One region of the Allocoprococcus similis genome, then DNA from elsewhere that is predicted to be linked to it. Evidence: predicted binding sites of a transcription regulator. Region 1 holds the regulator's gene; each other region holds the start of a gene.
The links. The regulator Rex, encoded in region 1, represses fermentation and respiration genes when NADH is low (regulators of the CRP and FNR family bind a similar motif). The targets are predictions, from matches to a motif close to ATTGTTAANTANTTAACAAT.
Positions count from the first base shown of each region.

Region 1 (4,139 bases):
CCCTTTCACCACCACTTAAATCGCCGATCAGCTTGAAAACATCATCTCCGGTAAAAAGAAAAGCCGCAAGCATGTTCCGGATCTGTGTGTTGGTAAGCATCGGATAATCATCGGAAATTTCTTCAAAGATTGTCTTATCCATATGAAGGACGTGGTGTTCCTGATCGTAGTAACCAATCTCCACATTGGCACCCAGTGTAAAGGAACCGCTGTCTGCCCGGATCACATTGTTCAGAATCTTGAGAAGCGTAGTTTTTCCGGTTCCGTTGTCGCCAATAATGGCTACATGTTCCCCACGCTTGATCTCGAAACTGATATCTGTGAAAAGTGTCTGTGGCGGAAAGGCTTTGCTTAATCCTTTGACAGAAAGTACATCATTGCCACTGACACGTGAAGGTTCCAGCTTCAGATGGATGTCGGTGTTGATCTCCATCGGTTTGTCTACAAGCGTCATCTTATCCAGCATTTTTTCCCGGCTTTCGGCACGCTTGATGGATTTCTCACGGTTAAATGAACGGAGCTTTTCGATTACGGCTTCCTGATGTTTGATCTCACGCTGCTGATTCAAGTATTCTTTTAATTTGGCTTCCCTGAGCTGTTCTTTTTTGACAGCAAAATCAGAATAATTGCCCATATAAGTATGAAGCTGTCCCTGCTCGACTTCAATCACCTTTGTAACTACACGGTTTAGGAAATAGCGGTCGTGGGATACGATAAGAACAGCACCCGGATAATTCAGAAGATAGGTTTCCAGCCATGCGATGGAGTTCATATCCAGGTGGTTGGTTGGCTCATCCAGAAGCAGGACGTCAGGCTTGGTAAGAAGGAGTTTGCCAAGAGATACACGGGTCTTCTGACCACCGGATAAAGAATCTACGGGTTTGGTAAATTCTTCTTCTGTAAATCCGAGACCTTTTAGAACGCCGGTAAGCTCACTTTTATAGGCGTAACCGTCTGCGTGCTCAAATGCAGAAGTCAGTCTCTGATAAGTGGAAAGACGTGCTTCAAGAGCATCTCCGGAAAGAGACGGAAGCTCCATCTCGATTGTACGTATCTGCTTTTCCATCTCAATGATTTCAGCTTTTGCCGTGCGGACTTCTTCGTAAATGGTATTGCCGCTTTCCATCTCCTGATGCTGTGCAAGGTAGCCGAGAGTTTTGCCTTTGGTAAGAACAACCGTCCCTGCATCGGGAGAAAGTTGTCCTACGATCATCTTGAGGATCGTGGATTTGCCGGCTCCGTTAAGACCTACTAGGGCAGCTTTTTCATGGTTTTCTATATGAAAGGAACCGTCTTTTACGATGACCTGATCCCCAAAACTTTTTGACAGATTATGACATGCCAGTATCATTTTTATATCCTCCTGTTAAAGTGGCAATTATGTTACTGCTCACAGTAACATAATTATAGCTGAAATACGACAAAAAACAACTATAAAATTTGACTTTTTCGTTGGATTCTTATATAATTAAAAATAATGAGTCAAAAAATAGGAAGGTGGAAGTGAAAGTGGCATCAAGAGAAATATCTCAGGCAGTAATAAGGAGACTTCCGCGGTATTATCGTTATTTAGGGGAACTACTGGAGAGCGGAGTCGAACGGATATCATCCAATGAATTAAGTAAAAGAATGAAAGTGACTGCTTCACAGATCCGGCAGGATCTGAATAATTTCGGTGGATTTGGACAGCAGGGATATGGCTATAATGTAAAGTATCTTTATACAGAGATAGGTAAGATCCTTGGACTGAACGAGAAACATAAATTCGTTATCATTGGAGCAGGAAATCTTGGACAGGCATTGGCGAACTATGCAGCATTTGAAAATCGGGGATTTGTTTTAAAAGGGCTGTTTGACGTAAACCCAAGGCTTGCCGGATTGACGATCCGTGGAGTTGAGATCCGTATGATGGATGAATTGAAGGATTTTGTGAAAGAAAACGATATTGAGATCGGGGTTCTCACGATTCCGAAGGCAAAAGCAGTAGAGGTTGCCAATCTCCTGGTAGATAATGGAGTCAAGGCTATCTGGAATTTTGCGCATACAGATCTGAATCTGCCGGATAATATTATTGTGGAGAATGTTCATTTGTCTGAAAGTCTGATGAGATTATCTTATAACATCACCAGATACAATGAAGAACATGAAGGAAAGTAGTCAAAGCATACCAGAAGGCAGAGGTGCAGGAAAGTTTTTTCCTGCACCTTTTTGAAAATTAAATGTATGGGAGACCGGATATGAAAGAAATACTGACAGCAGATCAGATGAGAAGATCGGATCAGAGAATGATACAGAAGATGCAGGTCCCGTCCCTTGTCCTGATGGAACGGGCGGCACTTCAGTGTGTGGCTGCGATGAAAGCAGAAGGCATAGACTTGTCGAAAGCACTGGTTGTGTGTGGAAGTGGCAACAACGGTGGTGACGGATTCGCAATTGCAAGGATGCTCGTAGAAGAAGGATATCATCCGGATGTAGTATTGGTCGGAAATTATGACCATCGTAGTGAAGAAACAAAAATCCAGATGAAAATTCTGGAAAATCTGGGAATATCTGTAGGAAACAGTTTGCCACAGAAAGAATATAGTGTTATTATAGATGCCGTATTCGGTATTGGTCTGTCACGTGAAATAAAAGGCAGGTATGCAGAGGTGATCGATCAGATGAACCGGATGACTGCCTGTAAGGTGGCAGTTGACACTCCTTCAGGGATCCGTTCGGATGATGGGAAAGTGCTTGGAACTGCATTTAAAGCAGATCTTACAGTGACCTTTGCGTTTCAGAAGATGGGACAGATCCTGTATCCGGGATGTGAGTATGCAGGAAAGCTTGTTACAGCTCCGATCGGAATTACCAGGCCGGAGTTTTTTGCGGAAGAAGAAATCTGCATGGCACTTGAAAAATCCGATGTGCCGGCAATGCTGCCGCAAAGGAAACCGGATTCTAATAAAGGGACTTATGGAAAGGTTCTGATGATTACCGGAAGCAAAGGAATGTCCGGTGCAGCATATTTAAGTGCCAGGGCAGCATATCTTTCGGGAGCCGGGCTTGTCCGGATTTATACGGAGGAAAGCAACCGGGCAATCTTACAGGAACTTTTACCGGAGGCGGTAATGACGACCTATTCTCTGGATGAGACAGAATCCTTTGAAGAACTTCCGGATTTGCTGGAATGGGCGGATGTGCTCTGTATTGGCTGCGGACTCGGCATGGGACCGCATTCGGAGAAATTACTGAAAAAGGTGCTTGAGAATAATAAAAAACCGGCTGTTATTGATGCGGACGGACTGAACCTTCTGGCAAAGACCGGTGAGTGGGGGATCGGACAGATTCGGATGAATCCTTCCGGATATGTACTTACTCCGCACATGAAAGAAATGTCCAGACTGACCGGATACAGCGTACAGGAATTAAAAGACAACAGAAGAGAGCTATTACGGAAATATACAGAAAAAGTTCATGCTGTCTGTGTACTGAAAGACAGCAGGACACTTATGAAAGCGCCGGAGGGAAGGCTTATGATCAATACCACCGGTAATGCGGCAATGGCAAAGGCCGGATCGGGAGATGTGCTTGCCGGAATGATCACCGGACTTATGGCACAGCATCTGAGACCGGATGATGCAGCTGTGCTTGGCGTTTATCTGCATGGCCTGTGCGGAGATCATGCCAGAAAAGAACTTGGCTCTTACAGTGTGCTTGCGGGTGATCTTTTGAAAATGCTCGGCAGGACACTTAAGGAATTGGAGGATATGACAGAATGAAGAAATACAGCAGACTGCGTGCGGTGATCGATCTGGATGCGGTGATGTATAATATGGAAATGATGCATGCAAATATAGAAGAGGGAACCAAGATGGTCGTGGTCATCAAAACAGATGGTTATGGTCATGGAGCGGTACCGATTTCAAGAATGCTGGAAGATGTGGATTATGTCTGGGGCTATGCGGTCGCAACTCTGGATGAAGGTGTTGTACTCAGAAAAGCCGGCATTCAGAAGCCGATTCTTTGCCTGGGATGTATTTTCCCGGATCAGCTGGAAGAGATGATCCGTCATGAGATCCGCATGACAGCCTACAGCTATGAGCTTGCGAAGCTTGCGGATGAGACCGCATACCGTATGGGGAAGAAGGCATATCTGC
Region 1 is NZ_BAAHSG010000007.1:141,048-145,186, forward strand. It holds gene ACYQ5K_RS04460 (ABC-F family ATP-binding cassette domain-containing protein) at 1-1,351, opposite strand, end outside; gene ACYQ5K_RS04465 (redox-sensing transcriptional repressor Rex) at 1,510-2,157, shown strand; gene ACYQ5K_RS04470 (NAD(P)H-hydrate dehydratase) at 2,238-3,761, shown strand; gene alr (alanine racemase) at 3,758-4,139, shown strand, end outside.

Region 2 (4,139 bases), on a different contig from region 1:
ATATCTTTTCTCCGGGATAATGCTTGTACGGTATCCGAGTCCCAGTTCTTCTGCCGGAAGCTCCATGATCTCGCCCTCTTCTGTCATAACCCTGACACTTGTCAGTACATCCTTCATCTCTCCGCCATACGCGCCGGCGTTCATCACAACCGCTCCGCCAAGCGTTCCCGGAATACCTGCTGCGAACTCAAATCCGGTCAGTGCTGCATCAAGTGCTGCATTTGCAATCTGCGCAAGCGAACATCCTGCCTGCGCCGTGATCTGATTTCCTTCTACCTGAAATGTTCCCATACTCTTATAAAGCTGGATGATCGCTCCTCTGAAGCCTTTGTCTCCAACCAGAAGGTTGCTTCCATTTCCTACTATATATATAGGTATCGAAAATTCCCGGCATACCCGGACTGCCGCTGTCAGTTCCTTTTCATTCGATGGCATGATAAAATAATCTGCCGGACCACCGATCCGGAAGGTTGTATGCTTCTTCATCGGTTCATCCTTCTGTACTTTGGATGCATCGATCACATTATACAAACATGTCTCAAAATTCTGTTCCATTTTCTTCTCCTAGTATCTATAAATATTCTATGCCATTCTTCTTTTTTTATTTAACAGGAAATTGCCATTGGCCCTCCCGCCAAATAGAAGTTACTACGTGCCAAAGCACGTTTTAATATCATCCTCTAATGATGTAAGTGTCAAAAGTAAATTTTGACACTTACATCATATAATACACCAAAAAATATGCAAGTTCAACGCGCTCTTGCAAAATTAAGAGAAATGCGATATAGTAGGGCATAACATAGAAATTTTATCATTATTTTCAAAAAGGAGTGATTTTTAACTGTGGACTCGAGTGTCTCGCAAATACTTATTTTGCTAGTCCTGCTGCTCTTATCCGGCATATTTTCGTCCGCTGAGACAGCACTTACAACCTACAATAAAATCCGGATGCGTGCCCTTGCAGACGAGGGTAACAAGCGTGCCAGCGCCGTACTTGCCGTAACTGAGAATTCAGGCAAAATGCTTAGCGCGATTCTCATCGGCAACAACATTGTGAATACTGCCGTGGCATCCCTTGCCACCACAATCGCATACCGCCTCGGCGGAACTGCCGTTGCAATTGCAAGTGGTCTCATGACCCTTCTCATTATCCTTTTCGGGGAGATTACCCCGAAGACGATGGCTACCATTCACGCCGAGAAGATGGCTCTCTTTTACGCACCGGCTATCAATATTTTCATGAAGATCATGACTCCGTTTATCTTCATTGTAAACGGCCTCTCCACCGGTCTTCTGATGCTTCTCCGCATTGATCCGAATGCCAAAGACAATACCATGACCGAAGCTGAACTCCGAAGTGTGGTAAATGTCAGCCATCAGGACGGCGTGATCGAATCAGATGAAAAAGAGATGATCTACAATGTGTTTGATCTCGGTGATGCCATTGCCAAGGACGTCATGGTTCCCCGTGTCAACGTAACTTTTGCTGATATTGACAGCAGTTACGACGAACTGATCGACCTGTTCCGGGAAGACAAATTCACCCGTCTTCCGGTTTACCAGGAAACAAAGGATAATGTTGTCGGAACGATTAATATGAAAGATCTTCTTCTTTATGACAGTAAGAAAAGTGAGTTCCAGATTAAAGACATTCTCCGTGAAGCCTACTTCACTTATGAATACAAGAGCATTTCCGAGCTTCTTGTTGAAATGCGTCAGGCCTCGTTCAATATCGCAATTGTCCTGGATGAATACGGTGAAACATCCGGTCTGATCACCCTGGAAGATATTCTTGAAGAGATTGTTGGCGAGATCCACGATGAATATGATGAGAATGAAGAAGAAAATATCAAAGCGGTAGGCGAACACGAATATATTATTGAAGGTTCTACCAATCTTGACGATCTCAATGATTCCCTGGATCTGAATCTGGAATCGGAAGATTATGATTCTCTCGGAGGCTTTATCATCGAAAAGCTGGACCGTCTTCCAAAAGCCGGTGACTCCGTTTCCACCGAAGACGGAATCCGTATGGTCGTAGAAAAGCTCGACAAAAACCGGATTGAGACAGTTCATCTGTATCTTCCGGAGAATTACCGCGAACATACGTCTGACTCGTTGGAAAATGACGACTAAGCAGACCTCCCGGGAAGAAATCCTGACAGATTTTTTCTTTATATTTTGCAGGATATACAACAATTTCAGGGCAGTCCAAAGTGGGCTGCCTTTTTCTTTTTCGGATTTCGTTATTTTTTAAACAATTTTTTCAAGAAATATTGGTTTTTTATTGATTTTATTGCGTAATTATGTATAATTATGGTAAATGGGTGAAGAATTTTACTTCATCAGATGATAAAATCTGCGCTCACAGCTTTTATCATTTAACCATTTAACTAGAATTAGGAGAAAGAGGTTAATTGCAATGGCAGAAATCAATTTAAGCAAGTATGGTATTACTGGAACAACAGAAATCGTGCACAACCCTTCTTACGAATTATTGTTTGAAGAAGAAACAAAAGCAGGTCTTGAGGGATTTGAAAAAGGTCAGGTCAGCGAACTTGGTGCTGTGAACGTAATGACAGGTGTATACACCGGACGTTCCCCTAAAGACAAATTCATCGTAGTTGATGAAAACTCTAAAGACACTGTATGGTGGACTTCAGACGAATATAAGAATGACAACCATCCGGCTTCACAGGAAGCATGGGAAGCTGTAAAGGAGATCGCCAAGAAAGAACTTTCTAACAAGAAACTTTATGTTGTAGATGCATTCTGCGGCGCCAACAAAGATACACGTATGGCAATCCGTTTCATCGTTGAAGTTGCCTGGCAGGCTCATTTCGTAACAAACATGTTCATCAAACCAACAGCTGAAGAACTTGAGAACTTCGAACCAGACTTCGTAGTATACAATGCTTCAAAAGCAAAAGTTGAAAACTACAAAGAACTTGGACTTAACTCTGAGACAGCTGTTTTATTCAACATCACAAGTAAAGAACAGGTTATCGTTAATACATGGTACGGCGGAGAAATGAAGAAAGGTATGTTCTCTATGATGAACTACTACCTCCCACTTAAGGGGATTGCCGCTATGCACTGCTCAGCAAACACAGATCTGAATGGTGAAAATACAGCAATCTTCTTCGGACTTTCAGGAACAGGTAAGACAACACTTTCTACAGATCCTAAGCGTCTCCTGATCGGTGATGACGAACACGGCTGGGATGACAACGGAGTATTCAACTTTGAAGGTGGATGCTACGCTAAAGTTATCAACCTTGACAAAGAATCTGAACCAGATATCTACAACGCAATCAGACGTGACGCTCTTCTTGAGAACGTAACTCTCGATGCTGAAGGAAAAATTGATTTTGCTGATAAGAGTGTAACAGAAAATACACGTGTATCTTATCCGATTAACCACATTGAAAATATTGTACGTCCGGTTTCTTCTGCACCGGCAGCTAAGAATGTAATCTTCCTGTCTGCAGACGCTTTCGGAGTACTTCCGCCGGTATCTGTACTGACTCCGGAACAGACACAGTACTACTTCCTGTCTGGATTCACAGCTAAACTTGCCGGTACAGAACGTGGAATCACAGAACCTACACCAACATTCTCTGCTTGCTTCGGACAGGCATTCCTTGAACTGCATCCGACAAAATACGCAGAAGAACTTGTTAAGAAGATGGAAAAGAGCGGAGCAAAAGCTTACCTCGTTAACACAGGATGGAACGGAACCGGAAAACGTATCTCTATCAAAGATACCCGTGGTATCATTGATGCTATCCTGAACGGGGACATCTTAAATGCACCGACCAAGAAGATTCCTTTCTTCAACTTTGAAGTACCTACAGAACTTCCGGGAGTTGATTCAGGAATCCTTGATCCTCGTGACACATATGCTGATGCTTCTGAATGGGAAGAAAAGGCTAAGGATCTTGCTGCAAGATTCGTTAAGAACTTCGCTAAATACGAAGGAAATGCTGCTGGTAAAGCACTTGTATCTGCTGGACCGCAGGCTTAATATGCGATTTGAAGAATGGATGTGGGAGAGAGTTTCTCCTGCATCCATTTTTTTGTGTATACGATGAGCCAAGTGCAGATTTGTGCTTGCACAAGGATCTGCATTTGGCGAA
Region 2 is NZ_BAAHSG010000001.1:24,736-28,874, forward strand. It holds gene murB (UDP-N-acetylmuramate dehydrogenase) at 1-555, opposite strand, end outside; gene ACYQ5K_RS00180 (HlyC/CorC family transporter) at 844-2,136, shown strand; gene pckA (phosphoenolpyruvate carboxykinase (ATP)) at 2,423-4,027, shown strand.
Region 2: pckA (phosphoenolpyruvate carboxykinase (ATP)) is a predicted target of Rex. The motif match lies at 2,243-2,262, and genes of this name have one in related genera.

Region 3 (4,139 bases), on a different contig from region 1:
GGAGATCGGAGATTTCGATCTGATCGAAGCAAATGAAGCATTCGCAGCACAGTCTGTAGCAGTTGGAAAGGATCTTGGATTTGATCTTAGCAAACTGAATGTGAACGGTGGAGCCATCGCTCTTGGACATCCGGTTGGCTGCTCTGGCGCGAGAATCCTTGTAAGTCTGTTATACGAGATGCAGAAAGAAGATGTACATACAGGACTTGCAACACTTTGCGTTGGTGGCGGAATGGGTTGTTCAGCTGTAGTTAAAAGAGATTAGGGTAGAAAAAAGAGTGGATACCTTTTTTGGGGTATCCGCTCTTTTTTTTGAATGATTTAGGTTGTGTTGACAAATTCGGCAAAAGATAATGCGTCTATTCTAGTTGTGCAAACCATTCCGATGAACCTCCTAAAGCGAAAATCGTGTTCAGCAGAGGCTTCCACGATTTTTGAGTTTCATCTCCATTGCACAAAAGACGAATAGACGCATTATCTTTTGCCGAATTTGTCCCTCGAAGTTATTGACATTATTAAATAAAAGCGTAGTAACTAAAAAAGTCTGGCGAGGTGTGCCAGACTTTTTTCTACGATGAGATATATGTGGTTTGTATGTTTTAGGGCTTTGGATAATTCTTTTAATATTCCAGAGCTTTTTCTTCGCCGTTTAATACGCGGATTGCGCCCTGTGCGAGGGCGAGGAGTTCGTCTTCGCCTGGGTAGACGGTGATCGGAGCGATGAATCCGACTTTTTCTTTGATCTCGGATGTTACGTAATCGCTGTATGCGATACCGCCTGTGAGAAGGATCTGGTCTACTTTACCGTTTAGGACAGCGGCCATTGCGCCGACTTCTTTTGCAACCTGGTAGGTAAATGCGTGGAATACACCGGCTGCTTCTTCGTCACCCTTTTCGAAGGCACGTTCTGCAACATCACGCATGTTGTTGGTTCCGAGATATCCGTTGAGACCGCCCTTTCCATTGATCTTTTTATATACTTCAGCCTGTGTGTACTGACCGGAAAAACACATTTTTACGAGCGCGCCTGCCGGTACACCGCCGGAACGTTCTGGTGAGAAAGGTCCGTCTCCGTCGAGAGTATTGTTAACGTCGACAACTTTACCATTTTTATGAGCACCGACGGATACACCGCCGCCCATATGTACAACGACCAGGTTCAGGGAATCATAAGATACACCCTGTTCTTTAGCGTAGCGTTTGGCAACTGCTTTCTGGTTCAGTGCGTGGAAGATACTGATACGCGGAAGTTCCGGGATTCCGGAATATCTTGCAACAGGTTCCATCTCATCGACAACAACCGGGTCAACAATGTAAGAAGGAACTCCGATCTCATCACCGATTTCGCGGGCAAGGATGCCACCGAGGTTCGATGCATGCTGTCCCTGCACACCTGCTTTTAAGTCAGCAAGAAGTGCGTCAGATACCGGATAGGTTCCACCTGGGATCGGTTTTAAAAGTCCGCCTCGTCCGACAACAACATTCAGGGATTTGATGTCGAAGCTGTTTTTTGCGAGAATATCTACGATCAGTTCTTTACGGAAATCTTTCTGGTCAACGATGGTTGCATATTTGGCAATCTCTTCGGTGGAATGACGGAGTGTTTCTTCGAATAACAAAGTTTCGTCTTCGTACACACCAATCTTGGTAGAAGTAGATCCCGGGTTGATTACTAAAATTTTATAGCTCATGAAAAGATCCTCCTTAGTCTGTGATCGATCCTGCGATTACGGTTGCAAGAGCGATAGAATTCAGTTTTGTCTGGAAATCATCAGAACGTGATGTAAGTACAACCGGAGCGCTTGTTCCGACAAGTACGTTACCGATCTTGACCTTTGCAGTGCGGACAAGAATCTTATATGTGATATTTCCTGCATCGATATTCGGGAAGAGGAGAATATCAGCATGTCCGGCCACTGGATTTGTCACACCTTTGTGAACAGCTGCCTCAGGATCGATCGCAAGGTCCATGGAAAGTGGTCCGTAGATCTGGCATCCTTTGAAATCACCACCCTCGTACATCTTGGTGAGATTATCAGCATCGACTGTCGGCTGCATCTTTGGATTCACTGTCTCAACTGCACACAGAGGAGCAACCTTCGGGCACTCGATGCCACATGCATGAGCGACTTCTACTGCATTGTTGATGATATTGACTTTATCTGCAAGGGTTGGATATGTATTGAAAGCTACGTCTGTGAAGAACAGAAGACGGTCAATGCCTTCAATCTCAAATACACATACATGGGAAAGCATCTTTCCGGTACGAAGTCCGACTTCTTTATTCAATACGCTCTTTAAGAATGTCTTTGTTTCAAGCAGTCCTTTTAAAAGAATATCAGCTTCACCATTATGTACAAGCTCAACAGCCTTTAATGCAGCTGCTTCGGTATCCGGCTCATTGATGATCTCGAAATCTGTCAGATCCATGTCGATAGAAGCGGCGATCTCGCGGATCTTGGCTTCATCACCGACAAGGATGGCTGTTGCGATGTTCTGCTCTTTTGCAGCTTTGACAGCCTGCAGTACCGGCTCATCCTGTGCGTTGGAAACAGAGACTTTCTTTAAGGTTTTTTGATTTGCTTTTGAGATTAATTCTTCAAAACTTTTGCTCATTTTCACACCTTCTCATTCAAAATTTAATAATAGTATTCTGGTTGAATATTTTTTAACAATCTTAAGTGTAGCACCATATCTGGGAAAGGTCAATATAAAAGTGGTATGTAGGAAATGACGAATAATGTAGATACATTGTAAAAAGTGTTGGTGAAAATGTTAAAAGAAAATTAAATGATAAAAAATGATTGATAAATATTTGACAGAACGGGAAATGGGTAGTATATTAAAAAAAGAGGACAAAAAAGTCCCTTGCGAAAATCTTAAAAACGGAAAGTAAAACAGTACATATTTAAATAAGAAGTGATACTTACCATTAAGATGTAAAAGGAGGAAAAAGTGATGGCAAAGAAAATCGTGTTAGCAGGTGCGTGTCGTACAGCAATCGGAAGCATGGGAGGAGCTCTTTCAACAACTCCGGCTCCGGAATTAGGATCTATTGTTATTAAAGAAGCATTAAAAAGAGCAGGTGTTGCTCCGGAACAGGTAGATCATGTATACATGGGTTGTGTAATCCAGGCAGGTCTTGGTCAGAATGTTGCACGTCAGGCTTCCCTGAAAGCAGGACTTCCGGTTGAGACTCCGGCAGTTACAGTCAATGTAGTTTGCGGATCCGGTCTTAACTGTGTGAACATGGCAGCACAGATGATCCAGGCAGGAGATGCTGATATTGTAGTTGCAGGTGGTATGGAAAATATGTCTATGGCTCCATATGCACTGAAAAATGCACGTTATGGATACAGAATGGGAAATGCACCGATGGTTGATACCATGGTAAATGACGCACTGTGGGATGCATTTAATGACTATCACATGGGAATTACTGCTGAGAATGTAGCAGAGCAGTGGGGACTTACAAGAGAACAGCTCGATGAATTTGCAGCAACAAGCCAGCAGAAGGCATGCGCAGCAATTGAAGCAGGAAAATTCAAAGATGAGATCGTTCCTGTAGAAGTGAAGAAGAAAAAAGAAACCATCGTAGTTGATACAGATGAAGGACCGCGTCCGGGAACAACAGCAGAAGGAATCGCAAGACTTCGTCCGGCATTCAAAAAAGATGGTATCGTAACAGCAGCAAATGCTTCAAGTATCAATGACGGAGCAGCAGCAATCGTTGTTATGAGTGAAGAAAAAGCAAAAGAACTTGGTGTTACACCAATGGCAACATGGGTAGCCGGAGCACTCGGCGGAGTAGATCCTTCTATCATGGGTGTCGGACCGGTAGCAGCTACAAATAAAGTAATGGCTAAGACAGGACTTTCTGTAGACGACATGGATCTGATCGAAGCAAACGAAGCTTTCGCAGCACAGTCACTTGCAGTAGCACATGATCTGAAATTCGACATGGATAAAGTAAATGTAAACGGTGGAGCGATTGCTCTCGGACATCCGGTAGGAGCTTCAGGATGCCGTATCCTTGTTACACTTCTTCATGAGATGCAGAAACGTGATGCAAAGAAAGGTCTTGCAACACTTTGTATCGGTGGCGGAATGGGATGTGCTACAATCGTAGAACGTGATTA
Region 3 is NZ_BAAHSG010000006.1:27,527-31,665, forward strand. It holds gene ACYQ5K_RS02615 (acetyl-CoA C-acetyltransferase) at 1-265, shown strand, start outside; gene buk (butyrate kinase) at 621-1,691, opposite strand; gene ptb (phosphate butyryltransferase) at 1,705-2,616, opposite strand; gene ACYQ5K_RS02630 (acetyl-CoA C-acetyltransferase) at 2,959-4,139, shown strand, end outside.
Region 3: ACYQ5K_RS02630 (acetyl-CoA C-acetyltransferase) is a predicted target of Rex. The motif match lies at 2,804-2,823, and genes of this name have one in related genera.

Region 4 (4,139 bases), on a different contig from region 1:
ATTCATATAACCGGTCAGGATATATGCTTCACTTCCCCATGCACCTGTCTCTACACAACCTGAAGATCCACCACGGCGGGCATCCTCCAGAGTCTTTCCTGCATTAACAAGCTCCATGATCTGTGCTTCTGTATTGTAGAATGCTGGCTGTCCCCATCCTTTTCTTGAGATCTCGCATGCTCTCTTAAGGAAACGTGCCGGTGTTTTCTTGCTGATAGTTACATTAGAGTTCGGCTGTACAAGCTTCATCTCATCCATACAGTCAAGGATCAGGTAGCTGACTGCATTTACACCGTCTTTACCATCTGGTGTAACTCCACCTGTATTGATATTCGCAAAGTCTACATAAGTAGCACTTTCTTTTAAGGTAATACCAACCTTAACCGGTGCCGGTTGGTTGTAGAATTTGATCCATAAGCATTCAAGCAGTTCTTTTGCTTTCTCGTCATCAAGGATTCCTGCTTCTGTATCTGCTTCATAATAAGAAATCAGATGCTGATCCAGACGTCCCGGACTGAATGCATCCCATGGGTTCAGTTCTGTTGTAACCGCAAGATGTGTAAACCAGTATAACTGGATTGCCTGCCAGAAGGTCTGCGGTTTGTGAGCCGGTACAACTTCCAGGTTGGCTGCAATCTGCTCTAATTCTTTCTTACGAGTAGGATCTGCTTCTTTTTCTGCCATTTCAAGAGCCAGTTTGTGATATCTCTCACCAAGGATGATTACTGCATCACATGCAATATCCATCGCTTTGAGTTCTTCCATTTTATCGGTAGCTTCCGGATCATTCATGAAATCCAGCGCATCCATAGTCTTTTTGATTTTTTCTTTGTACTCCTGATATCCGACTTTAAAGTTCTGTTCACCACCGCATGTATGTCCAGGTCCTCTCTGCTCCATAAACTCTGTGAACATACCTGCTGAATAGCAGTCATTCCATTCCGGAGTCATAGCTGCAAGGATCTTCTCTCTCATGCTTCGTCCTGACCAGTAAGGAATGATTTCCTTCTCCTGGATCTCACGATCTTCTTCTGTTGTATGGAAAGATACGAGGTCACGTTCACTCATAACTACCATATCTTCTTTGCTGTGGCAGCAAAGTTCCGGGAATGTAGGAGAAGCCTGTGGATCTTTTCCTTTTTCACCAACGATCAGCTCACCGTCTCCCAGATAAAGTGTCTTCTTTGAAAAATATTCTTTTAATACCATGGCTCTCATAACCGGAATCGAATATTTTCCATCATTTTTTCTGTAAAAATCTGTCTCGATTCTTGCTCTTTCGAGATCAATGTGAACCGGTGTTGTAACACTCAATTCTCTCAGCTTCTGAATTCTTTCATTCATGCCTCTTGCCATTTTCTTATCCTCCTATTTTTGTGTTGGTATACCCTGCATCCTGAAAAAGCTTTATAAAACTTTCCATCTCTTCTTTTTCCGGTGCATGTAAATCAGTTCCCTTGTATTCCATACCCAGCTTCGGATATTTACTGCTTCCTGTATTATGGTAAGGCAGCAGATTGACCTGTGCCGGATGAATGCCGTGTTTCTTCAGAAAATGAATGGTATCTTCCATGTTCTGCACATTGCCGTTCACTTCTTTGATTGTCGGGATTCGGACGTAAATCCTTGCCCCTGCATCCGAAAGCTTCACCAGGTTATCCAGAATCAGCTTATTGTCAACTCCGATATACTTTTTATGTAATTCCGGATCCATCACTTTTACGTCATATAAAAACGTATCTACATACGGTAAAATTGCTTCAAATTTATCATACGAAACATATCCGCAGGTGTCAATGGTAAGCGAAATTTCTTCTTTTTTAAGTGCTTTCGCGATCTGTAAAATATAATCCGTTGACATCGCCATCACTTCCCCGCCGGAAAGTGTGACTCCACCGCCGGACTGTTCATAAAACATCCGGTCTTTCATCAGCTCTTTAACCAGTTCCTTTACCGGATACTCCTGCCCTACGATCTCCCGAATGCCTTGCGGACAGAAATTATCACATTTTCCGCAAAGCTGACATTTCTCTTTGTCAAGCTCCGGCTTTCCATCTACCATAGTGATGGCATCGTTCGGACAGACCTTCGCACAGGTTCCACATCCGACGCACTTTTCTTTATCACACTGAAGTTCTCTCTCAAAACGCTGTGTCTCAGGGTTGTGACACCACTCGCACTTTAATGGACATCCTTTAAAAAATACAGTAGTACGGATTCCATCTCCGTCATGGATCGAATACTTCTGAATATTCGTTACTAAATTCATGGTAGCTCTCCTTCTTGTCATTTTTCTTTTTAGACTAACGTTTGTACCATAGTCTAAAGATACCAAAAAAACAAATAATTGTCAATCCTTTGGCAAACTTCTTCTCAAATATTTTTACAATCCTGATCTTCTTTCCTTAAGTAGACGAAACTCTGCACTCAGCTCATCACATATATAAAGAAGAGATACTTCACAGACTGTTTTTATCTGCAAAGTACCTCCCACTTCTCTATTGTACATTCTTCAAAATCACACACTGATTACCTCTGGAACAAAAAGCCGATTCAAACTGTGCTCTGTCATAGCTCACAATCCCTTCGATCGGGTCTGCAACAGTCACACTGTCTACACTGTATCCAATCAGTACAACACAATGATCGTTCATCGCCCAGCTGGCTTCTCTTCCATCTTCCGTATTCCAGCTTTCCATTATCTGACGTTCTTCCATACCAATTGTTCCCCATACAACCACGGGGGTTCCTTCACTTACAAAACGATACAGCTGTTCCGGCTCTGATCCTGTCTCGTCCTCTGCTTTCATTGCATTTCCATTATCTGCAAGATAGCCATCTGCTGCCGTCACGATTGCTCCCGCTCCGCAGCTTAATCCATCCGTCTCAGACTGTGGATTTCCTATAAAATAATTGTAAATATCATTTCCATATAAAGTTTCATTGTCTCCGTAATAAGTGTTGGTCCATCCAACTGTCGGTAAATATTCGAGTGCCATTGCCATCTTATCTGCAGAATATCCATAATAATTCAAAGCCATTGTAAGAGATGTGATCTCACATCCGGTAGGAAGCTCCGGCATCTGTCCTGTAAATGCAAAATCAGAAATACAGCTACTCTCTGGAAGGGGTGTCTCTTTCACTATTTCCGCATTTTTTATCTTCTGCGTCTTTGCTGTCGTTTTCTCCACTGCTGTAACAGACTGTCTTGCTCCTTTGATCTGTTCCAATTTTGCTTCTATATATGTAGTATCTTTTAATGTAAATCCTACGATAACGGCGCCAACCAATATCCCTGCTGCCGCTGCGATCCATTTTGCTGCACTGCGAATCTGCATCCGTACCTCCGTTTCTTAATACTTCTGTAACAATTCCGTCATATATACTACAACTTTTTTCGTGTTTCGTCAAATCTGCGGGGGAGTTTTCACAAATATTTCATAAATGAGAGTTGGCAGCACAAGTGATTCCAGATAGAAGGATTGCCTGCGCAATGGGTGCAGATCCGATAAAAATTAATCTGTCCTGCTGTTTTTTATCAATCGAATGAAATCCTGGCAAATACTATGCCATATATTTCTTCTTCAGTTCTTCCACCTTCGCGGTATAAGCCTCCTGCTGCTTTTTCTGCATGATCTCACTCTTAATCTGCTCTTTTACATCATCAAGCTTCGCATCTTCGGCTTCTTTCTTATCTTCCACTTTGATCAGATGGTATCCAAACTGTGTCTTGACCGGTCCAACCACATGTCCGATTTCTGCTGCAAATGCGGCATCTTCGAATTCTTTGACCATCTGTCCTTTTCCGAATTCGCCAAGGTCTCCACCGTTTGCTCCTGACGGGCAGGTAGAAGATTCTTTTGCAACATCCTCAAATGCTTTCCCACCACTTACAATGGATTCAAGTAGTTCGTTACATTTGTCTTCGGAATCAACCAGAATATGTTTTGCATGAACAGATACTCCTTTTGCAAATCTTGCTTTGTTTGCTTCAAAATATTCTCTGATCTCTTCAGCTGAAATTGTGATTTCCTCAAAGATCTTGCCGATCGCCATCTGTGCAAGGATATCTTTTCTTGCATTTTCCAGAATTGCTTTAAACTTTTCTGTCTCGTCTAACTTTTCTTCTTCACCATATT
Region 4 is NZ_BAAHSG010000011.1:126,589-130,727, reverse strand. It holds gene hypD (trans-4-hydroxy-L-proline dehydratase) at 1-1,356, opposite strand, end outside; gene ACYQ5K_RS06730 (trans-4-hydroxy-L-proline dehydratase activase) at 1,361-2,269, opposite strand; gene ACYQ5K_RS06725 (C39 family peptidase) at 2,499-3,338, opposite strand; gene ACYQ5K_RS06720 (peptidylprolyl isomerase) at 3,565-4,139, opposite strand, start outside.
Region 4: ACYQ5K_RS06730 (trans-4-hydroxy-L-proline dehydratase activase) is a predicted target of Rex. The motif match lies at 2,347-2,366, and genes of this name have one in related genera.